One region of the Apilactobacillus apisilvae genome, then DNA from elsewhere that is predicted to be linked to it. Evidence: riboswitches for the same ligand, from Rfam matches in the RefSeq annotation. Region 1 holds a riboswitch; the other holds the start of a gene.
The links. A riboswitch is a leader RNA that binds a small molecule or an ion and turns the genes downstream of it on or off. The one in region 1 is predicted to bind lysine.
Positions count from the first base shown of each region.

Region 2: linked by a shared signal. The riboswitch ahead of yjeM (glutamate/gamma-aminobutyrate family transporter YjeM) and the one ahead of lysA (diaminopimelate decarboxylase) in region 1 are both predicted to bind lysine.

Region 1 is NZ_CP093362.1:775,850-781,529, forward strand. It holds gene dapD (2,3,4,5-tetrahydropyridine-2,6-dicarboxylate N-acetyltransferase) at 1-702, opposite strand, end outside; gene lysA (diaminopimelate decarboxylase) at 717-2,024, opposite strand; lysine riboswitch at 2,157-2,342, opposite strand; gene MOO46_RS04055 (aspartate kinase) at 2,527-3,894, shown strand; gene dapF (diaminopimelate epimerase) at 3,897-4,877, shown strand; gene MOO46_RS04065 (MFS transporter) at 4,961-5,680, shown strand, end outside.
Region 2 is NZ_CP093362.1:927,314-932,993, forward strand. It holds gene MOO46_RS04755 (HAD-IC family P-type ATPase) at 1-468, opposite strand, end outside; gene MOO46_RS04760 (aldo/keto reductase) at 556-1,410, shown strand; lysine riboswitch at 1,468-1,649, shown strand; gene yjeM (glutamate/gamma-aminobutyrate family transporter YjeM) at 1,816-3,315, shown strand; gene MOO46_RS04770 (SDR family oxidoreductase) at 3,807-4,550, shown strand; gene MOO46_RS04775 (MerR family transcriptional regulator) at 4,550-4,927, shown strand; gene MOO46_RS04780 (hypothetical protein) at 4,928-5,416, opposite strand; gene MOO46_RS04785 (SAP domain-containing protein) at 5,373-5,573, opposite strand; gene MOO46_RS04790 (hypothetical protein) at 5,653-5,680, opposite strand, start outside.

The DNA of each region.
Region 1 (5,680 bases):
CAACTTTCTTAAGTCGTCTTCAAGGCTAGTTTTAGATTGAGTTTTTGCATCGACATCTTTAATTTTACGAGCCGGGGTTCCAGCAACCATTGTATAAGGAGCAACATCAGAAGTAACAATGGCTCCGGCAGCAACCACAGCACCCTTTCCAACGTGAACACCTTCAATGACAACCGCATTCGCACCAATTAAAACATCATCATCAATTTGAACAGGTTTGGCAGAAGCTGGTTCAATTACCCCTGCAAGAACTGCTCCAGCACCAATATGAGAATGGTTACCGACTAGCGCACGGCCGCCCATAACTACTCCCATATCAATCATGGAACCTTCACCAATTTCACAACCAATATTGATAATAGCTCCCATCATGACAACTGCATTATCAGAAATTTTAACTTGATCACGAATAACTGCACCTGGTTCAATTCGTGCATTCACATTTTTCAAATCTAATAATGGGACTGCTGAATTACGAGCATTATTTTCAATCTCATAGTCATTAATAAAATCAGAATTTAAAAGTGGGGCAATCACTTTCCAATCACCAAAGATAGTTGCAGTATGAGCTTCTTTAAATACCTTAATTGAATCTGGAAAATCAATTTTATCCATTTGACCACTAAGATAAACTTTTACGGGAGTTTTCTTTTCAGCGTTACCGATGTAGTTAATAATTTCGTGTGCGTCTAAATTTGCCATTTTAATTTCTCCTTTTAATTTAATGGATTATCTAATTCATATAAATCATCGTAATTCTGACGACGAGTAACTATTTGAGGCTTACCATTTTCAACAAATACAATTGCTGGTTTAGGATTCAAATTATAGTTAGATGCCATTGAATATCCATAAGCACCTGTATCTAACATAACAATTACATCACCAGGTTTAGTTTCAGGTAGTGGTTGATCTTTAATTAAAACATCACCAGATTCACAATATTTACCAACTAAATGAACGTTTTCGATTGGCTTACGTAATGGTTGATCAGCCATTACAGCTTCATATTCAGCATCATATAACATTGGTCTGATATTATCGCCCATTCCACCATCAACAGATACATAAGATTTAATTCCAGGAACATCTTTTCTAGAACCAATTCGATACAAATTGTAACCGGCATTCCCAACGATTGAACGCCCTGGTTCAATCCAAACTGCTGGCATTTTAATACCAGTCGCTTTTGTTCTAGCTTTAATGGTTTCAACAATATTTTTAACAAATGCTTCGGGCTTTAATGGTTCATCCTCATCGGTATATCTAATCCCAAAACCACCACCAACATTAATAACTTTGGTTTCGTAATCAAATTTTTGTTTCCATTCAGCCGCTAAATCAACTAGCTTACTAGCAGCCATTTCAAAGCCTTTCAATTCAAAAACTTGTGAACCAATATGAGCATGAATTCCTAACAGATTCATTCTTTCATTAGCTTTAACTTTCTTAAAAGCTTGTTCTGCTTGACCAGATTCTAGATCAAATCCGAACTTACTATCGGTTTGACCAGTTTGAATAAATTCATGCGTATGTGCTGAAATGCCAGGAGTAATTCTCAACATTACATCACAAGTTGTATTCATATCATTTAACAAATTACCTAATAAATTAATCTCATGGAAATTATCTAGCATAATAACTCCAACATGCTTTTCCAATGCCATTTTTAATTCATCACTAGATTTGTTGTTCCCATGGAAACTCATTTTTGACGCTGGGAAACCAGCATGTAATGCCATTTGCATTTCACCACCAGATACAACATCAATGTGACCTTGTTCTTGGTTAACTAATTGATACATGGCAGTATTAGCAAATGCTTTACTGGCATAACAAACAGCATAGTCAACATTACTTTGTTCAAAAACTGCTTTAAATTTTCTAATTTGTGATCTTATTTTTGCGACATCATAGACAACTAGTGGCGTGCCAAATTGATTAGCTAAATCAACTGCATCACAACCACCAATTAAAAGATGCCCCTTATCATTAATATTTTCATTTGTAACTTGTTTAGTCATAATAAACATGCCTTTCTATCGAATATTTTGTTCGATTTCGGCCAATTGAAAACAAAAAGGATTCCTTCGTATGAATGTGGTTACACTCGTACAAAAGAATCCAAATTTAATGTTCTTCTCATTTTCGGTTTCAATTGTCGAAAGCGCTCCACAAGAAATATGTTCTTGTGACAGTCCATGATTTGTTTAATCATGTCCCAGCAGAATATTTACCTACAATTAAATTCCACTTCGGCAATCTCACCTTTCAACAAGCCTCAAAATCATTGTAGTGACTAAGCTTATCTAATCTTTTCGATTGCGACCTCTTCGATTAGTTACATAATAAAACTATTTACCTACCTAAGTCAACTATTTTATAAAACATATTTTTTTATAATTTTTATTTACTATATATAGACTTTTTAAATGCACGTTGCAAAAACAAAAGCCGCTTGTCTAATTCAATTTTAATGTTAGAATGCAAATTAATTAGAACGATTAGATTGTGAGTTGATATTGGATGACAAAATTAATTAAATTTGGTGGCAGTTCATTAGCTAATGGTGAACAATATCAAAAAGTAATTAATATAATAAAAAGTGACGAAAATCGCCAAATTATAGTACTATCAGCACCTGGTAAGCGCTTTAGCGACGATATTAAAGTGACTGATTTATTAATTGATTATGCTACTAAAGTTATTAACAAAAATGATTACCAAGATATTTTAAAAAATATTATTCAAAGATATCAAGATATCGCTGATACTTATGATATTAGTGATAAAGAATTTGCCCCCATTGTTAATATATTTAAACAGCTCCCAGATAAAGATTATTTAAATAATGATTATTTAATGGCTGCCTTTAAAGCCCATGGTGAAAGAATGAATGCGAAATTAATGGCCATTATTTTAAATCATCTAAACATTTCCGCCAAATTTGTTGATCCTAAAGAATTAGGGATTGTTGTTTCTGATGAAAATCCCAATGCAGCTGATGTTTTAGATGAAACATATGAAAACTTAGGCCATTTTGGTTATGGATACGAAAAATTAGTTATCCCCGGATTCTTTGGTTATACAAAAAATGACGATATCGCAACCTTTGCACGTGGTGGTTCAGATATCACTGGTTCCATCATCGCTAATGGTTTAAACATTCCAATGTATGAAAATTTCACTGATGTTAGTTCAATTTATTCAGCTAATCCAAAAATAATTAATCACCCTGTTTCAATTAAGAAAATGACTTACCGTGAAATGCGTGAACTAGCATATGCTGGTTTTTCTGTTTTCAACGATGAAGCAATTATTCCAGCAATCAAAGGTAATGTAACGATTAATGTAAAAAACACTAACCTGCCAGATGAACCGGGCACTTTAATTGTTCCCGAAGGCTCTTTTCAACCTGAACACCCAATTACTGGAGTTTCCTCATCTAATCGATTTTCAGCGCTTTATTTACATAAATATTTGCTAAATAAAGAAGTCGGGATCACACTTAAATTACTAACTATTTTTCAAAAGTACAACATTTCATATGAACATATGCCATCTGGAATTGACGATTTAACTATTATTTTTGATAAAGACAATTTAGATAAACCAACTATTAAGAAATTATGTAATGACATTCAAGAAACCATCAAGCCCGATAAGTTAAGCTGGATTGATGATTATGCTATTATCATGGTGGTTGGTGAAGGAATGCGTGATTCAGCTAATACAATTAGTGATATTATTGAACCTATCACTAATGACAACATTCCCATTCATATGATTAATCAAGGAGCTTCCCAAATTTCAATTATGATTGGAACTAGAGAAGCCAATGCTAATCAAGCTGTAAAAAGTATTTATAAAGAATTTTTTAATAAGGAGAAATAATTATGATTAATCTATTTTATGTGCATGGTTCTGAAAATCATTTTTATATCTTAGATCAAACACTATTAGACAAAACATTAGATGATCAAGAGTTAGTAAATTTAACTAAACAAATCACTAGTCAAAGCAGTAACTTAAATCCTGCTGATGGATTACTAGTAATTAACCAATCAAATCATGAAGATGCTTTAGCTCAGATGCGTGTAATTAACGCTGATGGCAGTGAAGCATCGATGTGTGGAAATGGCTTACGGTGTGTAGCCAGATATTTATCTAGTAAATATCATAAGGATAGTTTTAAAGTTGAAACGATGTCAGCTGACCTCTTAGTAAATAAGCATGGTGAATTAGCTAATAATGTTCCTGCATTTAGCGTTGAAATATCACCGGTGCGTTTTGACAATAAATCTTTCCCATTTGACAATTTAAATACAACAAATATTTTGAATAAAGCATTACCTGAAATCAATGATCACTTAAGATTTACTGCAATTGCAGTACCTAATCCTCATTTAATTAGCTTTGTAGAAAATGACCACGATTTAAACGAAACATTGGGTGAAATTGGTAAAAAATTAAATGATCCTAACCCCTACTTTACTGATGGAGTAAATGTCAATTTTGCCAAGATTCTAAGTCGTAACAACCTATTTGTACACACTTATGAACGTGGAGTTGGCTTCACCAATGCCTGTGGGACTGGAATGTCCGCTACTTCATTAGCTTTCGCAATTAATTTCCCTAATTTAGTTGATATTAAGGAACCTATTAATGTTTATAATCCAGGTGGAATGGTGCAAACTAAGGTTCATGACACACCTAATAAACAATGGATTGAATTAATCGGTAACGCTACTTTTGTGGGTAAATTATCAGTTAATGAAAGTAACTTACATTCAGCTAATATAAGCAATGAAAATAGTGAATTTATCGACTCTAGTGAAGAGAAATACTATCAAAAATTTGTTGAATCAATTAAATAATAAAGAAGACATCTACAATGTTGTAGATGTCTTTTTAGATTAATAAATGATTAGTTAATCTGATACAATATGAAATGAATATTATGAAGGAAGTGAAGAAATTGAAACACAAACAGATGCTTATCATTCTATCAGTCGCCATTGTTTCATTTTTAGGAACTGTTGATATGAGTATTGTAAATACAGCTTTACCGCAAATTTCCAAAGATTTAAATGTTCCAATGAATCAAGCTGAATGGATATCTTCCGCATACCTAGTGCTAATATGTATGTCGTTAATTCTTTTTGGCAAACTAGGTGATCAACTTAGTAAATCAAGGATTTTTCAACTCGGAACTTTAGTTTTTACTATCAGTTCTTTAATTTGTGGAATTAGCACTAATTTAGTTGTTTTATTAATTGCACGTTGTCTGCAAGGATTAGGCGCTTCAATGACAATGGCAACTAACTTAGGAATCATTACTGAGTCCGTTCCATTTAGTTCACGTGGAAAAGCACTTGGAATAAATACTACCATTGGTCAATTGGGATATATCGCTGGACCAGCCGTTGCAGGAATTATTCTATCAATTGCTAGTTGGAATTGGATCTTTTTGTTTAACGTACCTATCGGAATTGCCGCATTTATCTTTGGTGAATTTGTTTATAATAAAACAAGTAAAAATGAACCTAAGCCAAAATTAAATATTGATTATTTTGGCTTTATTACTTTAGCAATTTCAATTGGATTATTCTTTGTTGCCATCTTCACTGGACAAGAAATTGGTTTTAGTAACATTGGTGTCATTGCTGCATTTATTATC
Region 2 (5,680 bases), 150 kb from region 1:
AGTCTCACCGGTAATTTGCGATTCATCAACTTGCAAACCAGTTGCGGTCATAACCTGGCCATCAATCGGCACCTGATTACCATGACTTAATAAAATGACATCTCCCAACACGATTTGATCAGCGTCAAGTTCTTTGATAGAACCATCACGAATGACCCTAACCTTACTTTCAGACAAAATTGCCATTTTATCCAATTGATGTTTAGAACGAATTTCTTGAATACTTCCAATAACTGTATTGGCAATCGCCACAACTAAAAATAACAAATTTTTATAATCGCCTGTATATAAGACCATTAGGGCCAAAACGATGTTAATAATATTAAACAATGTAAAAGTATTATTTTTTAAAATTTGGGGAACACTTAAAGTAAAATCTTTGCGCTTACTATTATGTAAACCCTTTTGATATAATTCATTAGCCTTAGATTCTGTTAATCCTTGTTGACTATTAACTTGTTCTGCCAAATGCTCACCTCATTTATCTTTTTATTTGATTTAATTTATATTACTGTTTTATGATTAAATTATTCTTAAAATCCAAGGAGGATTTATATGATTAATTCAATTAAAGATACTATTAAATTAGCCGATGGTAATGAAATGCCAATGGAAGGTTTTGGTACCTACAAATTAGACAATCAAGAAACCATGGACCAAGCAGTTAAAACTGCTTTTGAATGTGGTTATCGTTTATTCGATACTGCACAGTTCTATAATAATGAAGAACTACTAGGTAATTCAATCAAAAAGCTAGAAATTAATCGAAAAGAAATATTTATTACCGATAAAATTCCGGAACCTAAACAAGGATATCAATCAACTTTAGATGCAATTGATGAATCTTTATCAAGATTACAAACTGATTATATCGACTTAATATTAGTTCACTGGCCAATCCATTCACAATTTTTTGCAACATGGCGTGCTTTTGAAAAGGCTAAGGCAGATGGTAAAGTCAAATCAATTGGGGTAAGTAATTATCATCAAACTCATCTAGACTTACTATCAACTGCTGCTGATGAAATGCCCGTTGTTAACCAAATTGAAGACCATCCCTATCTCACACAAGAACCAATGGTTGCAGCTAATAAGCAACGCAATATTTTAACCCAAGCTTGGAGTCCAATGGGACGCGGTGCAACTTTGCAGGATCCAACAATTAAATCAATTGCTGAAAAGCATGGAAAATCAACTGCACAAACAATTTTAAGATGGCACCTTCAACGTGGAATTTCAATTATTCCTAAATCAAGTAATCCTGAACGAATTAAACAAAATGCTAATATCTATGATTTTAATTTATCTGACGATGAAATGAAACAAATTAGCAGCTTAAATCAGGAACAAAGAACTGGTGACGATCCAGAACTTGTATATGAAATTGAACATCAATATCCAACAAAGTAAGATAATTACTTGCATTATCATAGAAAAATAGTAGCATTATAAATATAAACTAAATATATCTAAGGAAGAGGCGCAATTATCAATAGTAAGCTTATGGAATACTTTAAGGTATGTCGATGTAAGTGGAACGGGATGATTGCCGAAACGATTAATCACTTAAATGATTAACTTGTTGGGTCTTGGTTGAACAGGCTAAGAACTGTCGTAAGTATATAAGCTTACGGGGTGCTTTTAAGGTAATCTAACGATAAAATAAGACGTTAATAATAACTTTAAGGGGGCTATTCCATTTGAATAGTCCCCTTTATTTATTACATAGAATCATTTATACCTGTGAATTATAAATAGATTTATTTATTTTATCAATTAAAAGTATCTTCCTCATTGAAGGGAGTAGTTGTTTTTATGGAAAACATGCAAAGTCAAAAGAAGATTTCCACAATGGGATTAGTATTAATTATCTTTTCAACCATTTTCGGAATCTCCAATTCACAAACAGCCTTTTATCAAATGGGCTATTCAAGTATTATTTGGTACATATTGGGGGCAGTTTTATTTTTCATCCCCACTAGTTTAATGTTTGCTGAATATGGTTCTACCTTTAAGGATGCCCATGGTGGTATCTATTCTTGGTTGGAACAAACTATCGGTAAACGTTGGGCATTTATCGGTAGTTTCACCTGGTTAGCTGGTTGGGTGATCACGTTAGTTTCATTAGTTACTAACATGTGGATCCCATTAGCAGTTACGATTTCTGGTAAAGATACCACTGGTAGTTGGCACTTATTTGGTTTAGATTCAACCGCTACAATTGGTGTGCTAGGAATTTTAGTTATTATGTTTGTAACTTGGTTGGCATCTCGCGGAATGAAATCAATCGCGGGATTATCATATGTAAGTGGAATTATCGGAATTGTTGATTTAGTAATATTCGTTGGTTTATCAATTTTAGTCTTAATGGCTAATCATGGTCAATTTGCCGAACCTATTAATATGCACAATATGGTAACTTCACCTAATCCTGCATTTCAATCACCAGTATCAATGTTCTCCTTCTTAGTTTACGCAGTTTTTGCATATGCCGGGATGGAAACATTAGGTAGTATTACTGATAATACTAAAAATCCTAAAAAAACTTTCCCACGTGCGGTAATTATTGCTACCGTTGTTATGACTGTTGGTTATTTATTAGGGATTCTAATGTGTGGTATCAGTGCTAACTGGCTTCGTGATTTAGGTCATAGTGATATTAACTTAGGAAATGTTCGTTTCGCCCTCTTAACTAATTTAGGGGTCGAATTTGGTCACAACTTCTTGCATCTAAATACTAGTCAATCATTAATGATGGGACAATGGGTCGCAAGATTTACTAGTTTAACTGGTTTTATTAGTTACTTGGGTGAGTTCATCTTCTTAACCTACGCACCTATTAAGTCATTTATTGAAGGTTCTCCAAAAAAATTATGGCCTAAGACAATGACTAAATTAAATAATTTTAATGTCCCTGCCCATGCATTATGGGTACAATGCTTAGTTATTTGCATTATCATCGCTGGGGTTTCATTCGGTGGATCATCAGCTCAAACTTTCTATACAATTTTAACTGATATGAATAATATGACTACTGCAGTCCCATATTTATTCTTAGTCATTGCATTTCCATTATTTAAAAAGAAGATTACACAAAATAAAAATAACTTTATTTTTTATCAAAATAAGACATTCACGAATGCTACAACAGTAATTACAATTATAACTTTAGCTTTTGCTATTGTGTTTACAACGATTCAACCATTAATGGATCATGATGTTCAAACGGCATTCTGGACCTTATTTGGACCAGTCTTCTTCATCATTGTGGCATGGTTATTCTACTCACATGGTGCTAAAAAATTAAATCAATAATTAAATTAAAAGAGATCGACTTATTAGTCGACCTTTTTTAATACATAAAACTTTTTTAGTAAAGGAATTATATATGAAAATATTATTTAAAATAATAAGTATCGTTCTAAGTTCAATCGTGTTACCCATCCTAATATTAAATGTATTTGTAAACTGCTTATATTTATTTTCAGAAGGTTTTACACAAAATCTAGCATCAACCGTTTTAATTTTGGGAATGTTATTGGTAACAATTTTATTAATAGCACAGGACATTTTGTTATTTAAAAAGATATCCTGGAAATTAATAAATATTTTTACAGCTACTATAGCTCTGACAACTGTATGCAATGTTTACTTAATATTATTTTTCATTCCAATATTAGGATCCACAATTACTTTTTATATAGATAAAATAATTAATTCAAAGAAATGAAGACTAATCATTTGACCTATAGTTAGGTATAAGGTTTATTATAAACAAACTTAATAAATTAAAGGAGTGTTTTATAATGACTTTAAAGGATAAAGTAATTGTTATAACTGGTGCTAGTTCTGGAATGGGAGCTGCAACCACTAAAAAAGCTATTGATAAGGGTGCCAAGGTAGTAATCGGTGCTAGAAATGAAGATAAGCTTAAAGCTATTGCTGAAAGCACTGAAAAACCTGACAATGTTATTTATCAAAAAACAGATGTTACTAGCTTGGATGATGTAAAAGCTTTGGTTAAAACTGCTGTTGATAAGTTCGGTAAAATCGATATTATTTATAACAATGCCGGAATTATGCCACAAGATAAATTAGTTGATAGTGAACCTGAATCATGGAAGGCAATGTTTGATACTAACGTAATTGGTGTCTTAAACGGAATTAAAGCAACTACCCCTATCATGAAGCAACAAGGTTATGGATTAATTATGGCAACTGATTCTGTCGCTGGACATGTTGTTTATCCTGGATCTGCTGTATACAACAGTACTAAGTTTGCGGTTCGTGCAATTATGGAAGGCTTAAGACAAGAAGAACATGGAAATGGTATTAAGACTGGAATTGTATCTCCAGGTGCAGTTGATACTAACTTAGTTTCAACAATTGGTAATCAACAAATTAAAGATGCCATTGTTAAAATGTCAGAAGATAAAAACATGGCACTATCAGCTGAAGATGTTGCTAACTCAGCAATCTTTATGATGGAACAACCTGCTAATGTTAACATGAATGAAATTCTAGTTCGCCCTACTGGTCAAAGTATTTAATGAAAATTTCTCAAGTTACTAAAGAGTATCATGTTTCAAAACAAACTTTGTATTACTGGGAACGCATTGGTTTATTAGAAAAAATCAAAAAAGATCGTAATGGGTATCGTAACTATACAAAAAATAATTTAGAACAATTAGAATTCATCACGTGCATGCGTAATGCTGGTATGACAATTGAAAAATTGCAAAAATATATGTTTTTGTATAAATCTGGTGAAAAAACTTATAAACAAAGAAAACAGTTAATTTCTGATCAACTAACTGAGATTAAATATCAAGTTTTAAGGTACAAAAATGCTCAACAGATGTTGGAGTATAAGTTAGCTCATTATGATGAACTTAATAATAGATTAAACAAACAGGATGCTAAATAATTAGCATCCTGTTTGTTTTTGGTATTTTTTTATTAATGAGAAATGTTTATAAATTAAATTATGATTATATAGCTTCGGTTGATCAGAATCACGAACCTTTTTCCATAAAATTGCAGCAACTTTTATTGGACTAATAAAATTATGGTATGAAGAATCTTGATAAAAATCTTTTATAAAATTATTCCATTGATATGTACTTTCTTCATTTGTTCTATCAATAATTTTATTGTCGTTCATAACTGAAATTAAATCATTAATAGTAGAATTTTTATCTTTTTTAGATTGGACTTCACGCATTTTTACAGCCATTGCTTTATTAAAATGAAATTTATCTACTTTAAAATAATCAGCAAAAAATTTTCTTGCTTCATTATTTAATTTAAATCCAGAATTATACAACCTAGTATTCAAATTAATCTCATAATTTTTCAATGATTTATGATTATTATTCTTTCTCAATGGCTGAATGTTTTTTTGCAGACTCACCATTAATTAATCGAATAATATATGTATTTAATTCTGCTTTAGTTCCTGAGGTTGGTAATTGATATTTTCTGCAAATAGATTGTAAGTCAGTTTTATAAAAATAACGTTTCTTAAAATTATTTATTATTTTTCCATTATAAATAATTTGAATATTAATCACCTCGATTAGATTATACTAATTATATCAAAAAAGGTGCTTATTTTTATAAAAACAAGCACCTTTTTTATTATTGTTAATATTACTTATCTTCGTCAGATTTACCTGAC